DNA from 2 places in the Bacillus sp. KH172YL63 genome. Region 2 is predicted to be linked to the other one. Evidence: riboswitches for the same ligand, from Rfam matches in the RefSeq annotation. Region 2 holds a riboswitch; the other holds the start of a gene.
What was found. A riboswitch is a leader RNA that binds a small molecule or an ion and turns the genes downstream of it on or off. The one in region 2 is predicted to bind thiamine pyrophosphate.
Positions count from the first base shown of each region.

Region 1: it holds a riboswitch for thiamine pyrophosphate, as region 2 does, so the genes downstream of both, thiT (energy-coupled thiamine transporter ThiT) here and KH172YL63_RS05295 (ABC transporter substrate-binding protein) in region 2, are expected to answer to the same signal.

Region 1 covers NZ_AP022842.1:446,226-450,757, forward strand. Annotated here, with positions in the region: gene KH172YL63_RS02270 (DL-endopeptidase inhibitor IseA family protein) at 1-288, shown strand, start outside; gene KH172YL63_RS02275 (hypothetical protein) at 409-708, shown strand; TPP riboswitch at 777-875, shown strand; gene thiT (energy-coupled thiamine transporter ThiT) at 949-1,545, shown strand; gene KH172YL63_RS02285 (threonine/serine exporter family protein) at 1,708-2,469, shown strand; gene KH172YL63_RS02290 (threonine/serine exporter family protein) at 2,508-2,963, shown strand; gene KH172YL63_RS02295 (beta-propeller domain-containing protein) at 3,962-4,532, shown strand, end outside.
Region 2 covers NZ_AP022842.1:1,057,955-1,062,486, reverse strand. Annotated here, with positions in the region: gene KH172YL63_RS05295 (ABC transporter substrate-binding protein) at 1-953, opposite strand, end outside; TPP riboswitch at 1,106-1,215, opposite strand; gene KH172YL63_RS05290 (phosphotransferase enzyme family protein) at 1,284-2,174, opposite strand; gene KH172YL63_RS05285 (aldo/keto reductase) at 2,259-3,161, shown strand; gene KH172YL63_RS05280 (Fur-regulated basic protein FbpA) at 3,249-3,434, opposite strand; gene KH172YL63_RS05275 (cation diffusion facilitator family transporter) at 3,518-4,411, opposite strand; gene KH172YL63_RS05270 (heavy metal translocating P-type ATPase) at 4,422-4,532, opposite strand, start outside.

The DNA.
Region 1 (4,532 bases), 610 kb from region 2:
CAGGCATTATTGGACGGACGACCGGACCTTGTTTATGAATTGTACACAGACCGACGTGAATTTGTTCAGTGGTCAAAGGAAGAAGATGAGAATATGACCGCATCACACCGGGCTACAAAGGAACATATTCTGCAAACCTATAAGGGGATCGGCAGCGGAGAATTCATTCAAACGAGTGATAAAACTGGATATATCAAATATGATAACGGAAGGGAAGGTGGAGGCGGTTTTCAGATGGTGAAGGACGAAGACGGCTACTGGAGCGTAAGGTTCATGCCGATTCAATAGATGCATATTTAATAGTGAAAATGGGGGCTGCAGTTGAAGCAGCCCTTTTGTCATGGGAGGGGATAGGCATATAATAGATGGAATAAGAGTATAGTAGTCTTAAGGAAGGGGGAGTGTAGATTGATCAGGATATCAAGAGCGAAGAAAGTCTTATTGCTCACTTTGGCCATCATCATCTTCATCATCGCCAACCGGATCTCGAGCGTGCAGCATTTGACAGCAAGATTCGCCGCCAGTATGTATGTGAGCTTGAAATATCAAGAACTTGACCTCGAATACCAAAACGTGGAATATTCACCCCAGTTCGAAGATTACTCTGTCGCCTATAAGGACAGGGATGGCAGGGTATACGGCTTTATGGTCACTCCTAAATCAATGCCTGTCATCATCATGCATGATCCCCTCAGTGAGACTCCTTAGAAATACAAACTATTTTTCTTTCAATCTTTCACGAATCATGTATAATAAATGAATAATAACTTAATGAACGTAACCACAAGGGGAGCGAAAGCTGAGAGTGAACACATTGTTCTGACCCTCTGAACCTGTTAGTTAGGACTAGCGTAGGGATGTGGAAAATAAGCAATGAATGGTCTAATTCATGCTGTATCTTCATTCCCCCTTTATGGTTTCGGTTCAATATTCCAGGGGGATTTTTTTATGAAAAATTTACGTCTTGTCGTACTGCTGGAAGCTTCATTGATGGCGGCTTTCGCTGTGATCCTTGATCTGCTTCCTTCTATTAAACTGTCACCGAGCATCTCTATTTCAATCGCGATGGTGCCGATCTTTCTACTATCCTATCGAAGAGGCATGACAGCCGGTATCCTGGCAGGATTTGTTTGGGGGATCCTGCAGATTGCCCTCGGAGACGCCTGGATTGCGACACCTGTCCAAATGGTGATCGAGTATTTCATCGCCTTCGCTTTCATCGGATTTGCCGGGCTCCTTTCCGGTAGAATTCAATCGGCATTAGGAGAGAACAGAAAATCCAAAGCGATTCTGTGGGTGATCCTTGCTACGTTTTTAGGCAGCCTGGCGAGGTATTTCTGGCATTTCATCGCAGGCTTTATCTTTTTTGCCGAATATGCACCGGAAGATATGTCTCCGGTACTTTTCTCATTCGTCGTAAACGGCATCACGATGCTCGGCTCGGCGATCCTTTGTGCACTGACACTGGTGATCATCACCAATATCGCACCGAGACTGATCAAAGTGCGTACAGCACGTCAGGAAATGACCCGCAAAGCTTCTTAATATGCCGGACCGGTCCTTTTGGGGCCGGTCTTTTTTTGAGGAGAGATCATATTCAGCCTCTCATATTAAATCTCCGTTAAATCATGATGTTCCTCATTGCTTACACACTCTCTTTCCGATAAACTAAACCTATTCAAAAAATAGTACGTGTGGAGAGATCGTATGGAAGCAAAAATGATAAGAAGATATGACATTATGGAGGTCAGCCTCCTCGCAGGGAAGATCATGCTGCAAAGCGGGGCCGAGACTTACCGGGTGGAAGATACGATGATGCGGATCGCCGCTTCCTATGGTATCTCCGAATCCCATAGCTACGTGACCCCGACCGGGATCATCTTCTCGATTGAAACGTCTGAACCGACAAAAACGAAGCTGATTCGAATCAACGAGCGTTCAACGGACCTTGAAAAGGTGACCCTCGTCAACAGCATCTCCCGGCAGATCAGCCTGGGCCACCTTACGATTGAAGAAGCGTACAACGCCCTTGAAAAGTTGGATGAATCCGACCTGTCTTATTCACTCCTGCTTCAAGTCGCGGCAGCATCGATCGCCAGCGGCTGCTTCCTCATCATGTTCCAGGGGATCTGGAAGGATTTCATCCCGGCGTTGATCACTGGGGGCATCGGATTTACAAGCCTGATCTATTTCCACCGCTTCGTACCGATCAAGTTCTTTGCAGAATTCCTGGCGTCCTTCATCATCGGGATGCTTTCCTTCGGTTTCGTACAGCTCGGATATGGACAGGAATTGGATAAGATCATCATCGGATCCGTCATGCCGCTTGTACCCGGACTGTTAATCACGAACGCGGTCAGGGACCTCATGGCCGGACATCTCGTCTCCGGTTTATCAAAAGGGGCAGAAGCCTTCCTGACCGCCTTTGCGATCGGCACGGGCATCGCGGTCGTATTCACGCTCACGTAGAGTGAAAAACGTTAAGAAAGATTTGAGGTGAAAAAGGGATGCTCATCATCGAACAATTAATCACAAGCTTCATTTCCGCAGCGGCATTCGGCATCATCTTCAATGCCCCGAAACAATCCCTTTTCAAATGCGGAATTGTCGGGATGCTTGGGTGGATCATCTATATCATCATGATCCTGAACGAAGCAGACACCGTGCTTGCCACGCTGCTTGCCTCCTTTGTCGTCGCCGTGGTCAGCCAGGTGTTTGCAAAGATGTACAAAACCCCGGTCATCATCTTCTCTGTTGCCGGGATCATCCCCCTCGTTCCGGGAGGGCTTGCTTATGATGCAATGCGAAACTTTGTTCAGAACGACTACAACGCTGCCATCAACCTGGCGGCCAAAGCCTTCATGATCTCAGGCTCCATCGCCATCGGACTCATCTTCTCCGAAGTCATCAACCAGCTCATCCGAAACGCCAAACTGAACGCCAGCGCCCGGCGAATGAGATAGAGGGACGGACCTTGCTTGTGTGAGGTCTTTTTTTGAGGTTGGCATGGGGGTGTGGTACTGCTCGTCGTTGCGATAGCGATTTTTCGACAAAGAGATCATATATTGAGCATCACGCTCATATATCAGGATTCGAGCTCATAAATTAAAAATCCGGCTCATATTTTTCGAAAGCGGCTCATAAATAGTGGAAACCGGCTCATAAGTGAGGGAAGAGAGCCGGTTTTGGTCTGTCTGAAGGGTTCGACAGGTCTTCAATAAGGTGAATTCTGGTTGGATATGAGCATGAAATCGATTTTTCATCAAAAGAACAGCTAAAGTTGGACGGTTTTCTATAAAAATAAACTACCAGTAAAGCGGCAGACACTTGGATATGAATATCGTATAAGTGTTTAGCCTCGCACAGAGATTTTTCGACAAAGAGATCATATATCGAGCATCACGCTCATATATCAGAATTCAAGCTCATAAATTAAAAATCCGGCTCATATTTTTCGAAAGGGGATCATAAATAGTGGAAACCGGCTCATAAGTGAGGGAGAGAGCCGGTTTTGGTCTGTCTGAAGGGTTCGACAAGTCTTCAATAAGGTGGATTCTGGTTGGATATGAGCAGGAAATCGATTTTTCATCAAAAAAACAGCTGAATTCGGACGTTTCTCCATAAAACTAAAAGAGGCAGACACTCTGATATGCATATCCGTTAAAATCCTCATTGCCAACGATTTCTCGACAAAGAGATCACATATAAGTAACACCAATATAACTCAAGCTTCCGGCTCATAACTTGTCAAAACCACCTCACAAATGAGACAGCCAGTTCTTAACTCTCTGATCAGTCCGCCACCTCTCACATACCTCGCTAAACCCTACATAAAAACAAAAACCTATTTTCAAAAAGCTTTCCACCACAATTCCTCCCTTAAACCCGGACAACTCCCCATGTAACGAATCCCCCTTCACAACGTCTAATGACCTAATAAGACGTATAGGAGGGTCATACCATGAGGAAAAAGTACTTATTCATTATGGCAGCTGTTGTTCTGCTTTTAGCGCTAGGGACGTTTGTGTACAGCCAGAGGCCTGTAGTAGAGACGGATGGGAAGTTCGCTGATGAGTCTCTTTTGATGGAGAATGACGCATGGACATTGCGGTTCTCGAAGGCTCTTAGCAAAAATACCGTCACGCGGGAAAACATCTTTGTTGAAGACTCAGACGGCAGGAGGGTCGACGTTTCCCTGACGCTGAGTGATGACCGGAAGTCCCTGGAGGTGGCCCCGCCATCAGAAGGATATCCGTCAGGACAGCAACGATTCATCCTTCATATTTCTCCAAAAGTGAAAACCACATGGGGCCTTTCGTATGATGGAGACACGGAAATCCCCTTTACCGTCACCTCGCAATTACCAAGCATACAATCGAAACAGGCACTGACGAATTATTTTAAGAAAATCATCAAAGAAAATAAAAAGCATGCCGGTTTATTTAGAACGATGGAGTTGGAAACGAAAACGGCTGAGGATTCTGCAGAAATGGAATCTTCTCAATCGACCTCCGAGTTTTCAGGAACGAATA
Region 2 (4,532 bases):
TTGCTGTCAAGCTTCTTATCTAACAGATCATTTTCATACATCCAGTCAGCATAGCCTTCCCACACTTCAAGCTTCTGTTCTCCCCATCTTTTTGCATCATCTTTGTATTTCGGGGCTAACCATTCCTGGCTTTTCAAGACTAATTCTTCATCTAAATCTGGCGCTGAGGAAAGCAGGATCTCCCCTGCCTCTTTCGGATGATCGATGGAGAATTGATATCCTTTTGATGTTGCGGCCAAAAACGCCTTTACTGTTTCCGGGTCCGAGTCGATCATTTTTTCATTCGTTGTCAGTACTGGCGTGTAGTAATCCAGCTTGTCCGAGTAGTCCTTCACATACAGCATGTTCAATTCTTCACCGCGAAGCTCTGCTTCAATCCCTGTCCATCCATAATAAATCCAGGCAAAATCCACATCACGTTTGACGGCTGTAAAGAAATCGGTGTCTCCCATATTGATGAAATTCACTTTTTCTACATCTGCACCTTCCTGCTTCATGATGGAAGTCATCACGGCTTTTTCAACAGGGGAACCCCATCCTCCATAGCTTTTCCCTTCGAAATCTTCAGGCTTTGCAATCCCCTTATCCTTTGGCGAAGCAAATCCTGATGTATTGTGCTGGATGACGGCAGCGATGGATACAAGGGGAACATCCTGAACCCTTGCCTGTGTCACACTTTCCTGATACCCAACGCCAAATTCAGCCTTACCGGAAGCGACAAGCTGATCGGCACCTGCTTCTCCTGGTAAGATAATGTCCACATCAAGGCCCTCGTCTTTAAAATAGCCCTTCTCTTTGGCTACATACAGCCCCGTGTGATTTGTATTCGGAGTCCAGTCCAGTACGACCGAGACTTTTTTCAACTCTTCCTTTTTTTCATCCGCAGTATCCCCACCGCCGCCGCAGGCAGTCAGCAGAAACACGGAACTGATGATCATTAACCATTTCTTCATGATGATTCCTCCTTGAATACTCAATGATAACGTAGCCTTAAAATAAATGAAGGCGGAACAATGGCAAGGAAACCCCAGCAGCAGGGCTGGAACGACAAAAATGCGCCCCAAGCAGCAGCTTTAGGACGCATCATTAAACAAATGTATGTATCGTTTAAGAGAATGTTGTTTCCTACGCTGGTATCAGCCAGTTCAGGTTCAAAGGGTCAGTATCTGCTGGATACAATCTCAACCGGCCTTACCGGTTCCCCTACACTTAGTATATGAAATTACACGTTATCTTCATCCCTACTTTGCCATAGAAAAGGTGGTTATTCAAGTATTACCTATTCATTTTATTGAAATGACCCCTGTACCGAGAAAATCTTCCACTATCGTTGTGAGAACTGAGCCAAGTGAAAAGCAGCCCCTGTCATAATAAAATAATGTGTACTGCAAGAGAAAAGTAAGGATCACGTATGGCAGCAGCCTCCTTTCCTCCGGTGTCAGAGCAGCACCGGCCCCCTCATACCCCTTCAAAAACGCAGCGACGGATCCTGATGAAGCCGGCACATTTCCCTCCTTCAGCCTGCCTGCCAGGAAATAGCCGATGTCGGCTATACGGGGAGCCTTTCTCACCCGTTCAAAATCAATAAGGCCGGTAACCCGTCCACCTTTCATCAAGATATTGCCCTTATTCAGGTCACTGTGTACAAGCTGACAGGGTAATTCACTATATCGTCCCATCTTTCCCTTTAATTCCAGAAGCACTTCCCTTGCCCATTTCCCAATCGGGGGGTGGCCACATTCATCCACCCATTGACGGGTATGTCTTTCAATTTCCCACCGGCTGACGATGCTCTGGCCGGGATACTTGTCCAAGTGCACATGTAAGGCTGACAAGTGTGCCCCTATGGCTGTCAGGGAAGAAAGTGTTGGTTCCTTCAACGGTTCCCCTTCGAGTGCTTCGTATAACAAGTAAGATTTTTCCCCAACCCTCAGTGCCGGCTGGCAGGCCCGGGTCAACAGGGGCGATTCAACAGCGATCCCCTTCCCGTTCAGATAGGCGGCCAGCTCAAGCTCATCCGAAGGTCCCCAGGGATGTGTGTTCCCTCTTCTTTTTAAATAAAATACCTTTCCCCCACTCTTCACCCTCCACACTTTTGGTGCGACCTGGGAGGCTACTATCAATTGGGGACCAAGTTCCCAACTCCGTAAAATATCCTGGATGGACGCTATCATTTTCCTTTCCTTTCAGAACGTAGTAATATACGTTTAGTATGACTTGAAAGAATATCTACATACCATTTGAAAAGGGGTTTAGAAATGCAACGAGTACAAATGTCTGAGGACTTATCATTTTCAAGGATCATCCATGGTTTGTGGAGACTTGCAGACTGGAAGCAATCGAAGGAAGATACACTTTCCTTGATTCAGCACAATATTGAAAGCGGCATCACTACATTCGACCATGCAGATATTTATGGATCTTATACGTGCGAAGCCCTCTTCGGTGACGCACTTTCACTACAGCCTTCATTACGTGAGAAAATGGAGATTGTCACAAAATGCGGCATCGTGCTTCCTTCTGGCAATCGTCCTGAACATAAGACACATCATTATAATACAAGCAAAAAGCATATTATCAGGTCGGTGGAACACTCTCTTCACAATCTAAACACCGACTATATCGACCTCTTACTCATACACCGCCCCGATCCGTTCATGAACGGGGAAGAAGTGGCAGAGGCCTTCACGCAGCTGAAAGAAGAAGGAAAGGTACGACACTTCGGTGTGTCCAATTTCAAACAGCACCAGTGGAACATGCTTCAATCGTATCTTCCTTTCCCACTGATCACCAACCAGATTGAATTGTCTGCTTATCATCTGGAAAACTTCGAAGACGGCACCTTGGATCACTGCCAGGAGAAACGGGTCGCACCGATGGCCTGGTCACCGCTGGCAGGAGGGGCGATCTTTAAAGGGGAAGACGAGAAAGCGCTGCGCCTTCAAGGGACATTAAAGAAAGTCCAGGAAGAAACGGGTGCCGAGGGAATCGATCAGGTGTTATATGCCTGGCTCCTGAATCATCCTGCGAACATCATGCCGATTGTCGGATCCGGCAAAAAAGCACGTATCCAGCGTGCAATCGACTCTCAACACATCACCTTGAACCATGATCAATGGTTTGAGATCCTCCAGTCATCCATGGGGCATGATGTACCGTGATGAATGTTAGATTCACTTGTTTCCCTAAAGAGCGGTAAGAACCATAAAAAAAGACGAGCCTTTTCATTTAAAAGGTCCGTCTTTTTTCTATTGAGCCATTTCTCCGCCAATATAGTATTCCAGGTAAACATCCTGCAAATCGTCCATTGATAATTCATACAGTTGTTTCCCGAAAGATTTATATACACCGATTCTTAATAGTTGTTGAATATAAAAGTCTTTTTTAAATTCAGGTGTCTTTTTCTGTTGAAGTGTTGTTTCCTGATGGTACATGACAATCCCTCCAGTTGAGGGTATACCCCAATTCTTGAAGGGAGTAAACATGATTGTTGAAAATTTTTCTATACGGTGAGCGTTTACGTACAAACGTGATGGTGACCTTCTGTGACACCCTTTCCTTCGACTTGGATCGTTGTATGTTGGATATCATACTCTTCTTCCAGGAAGTGGGACAATTCCACAAGGATGCGGTCCCTGTCCACCTCTTCCCCTACTACGACATGACAGCTCAATGCCGTGAAATCCGAAGTGATGCACCAGACATGGAGATCATGCACTTCCAGTACGCCCCCGAGTTGAGATAAATCTGACTTCACCTTTTCAGTATCGATGTGTTCAGGGGAACCTTCCATCAGGATATGGATGGAATCTTTCGTTACCCTCCATCCGGAAATGATGATGAGGACGGCTACAATGACTGATGCAATCGGATCTGCCAGGTTCCAGCTGAAGAAATAGATCAACAGACCCGCTATGATGGCACCGACAGAACCGAGCATGTCTCCGAGAACGTGGAGGAAGGCACTCCTGACATTGAGGTTATGTTCTGTGTCACCCCTCATCAGGATCCATGCCACGATGATATTCACGACCAGACCGATAACGGCGATGATCATCATCGTTGGAGAAACCGTCGGCGTATCGATGAAACGATGATACGCCTCCCAAAAGATATAAAGAGAGACCAGCAGCAAGGTGATGCCGTTTAGGAATGCGGCTACAATTTCAAATCGCTTGTAACCATACGTCTTCCCTTTATCAGTCGCCTTCTCCCCGATATAAAATGCTGCAAGGCTCAGGCCAAGTGCCGCAGCATCGCTGAGCATATGCCCGGCATCTGAAAGAAGGGCTAAGCTGTTTGTGACGATGCCCCCGATCACCTCAACGATCATAAAGGTGAAGATAAATACAAAGCTGATGAATAACGCTTTCTTATTCTGGTTATGTCCATGGTTGTGATCGTGACCCATTGGGTATCCCTCACTTTCTATCTTTGATTCTCAATAATCTCAGCCCGTTTAAAGTGACGAGCAGCGTTGCGCCCATATCGGCAAAGATGGCAATCCACAACGTCAGCCACCCGGGGATGAC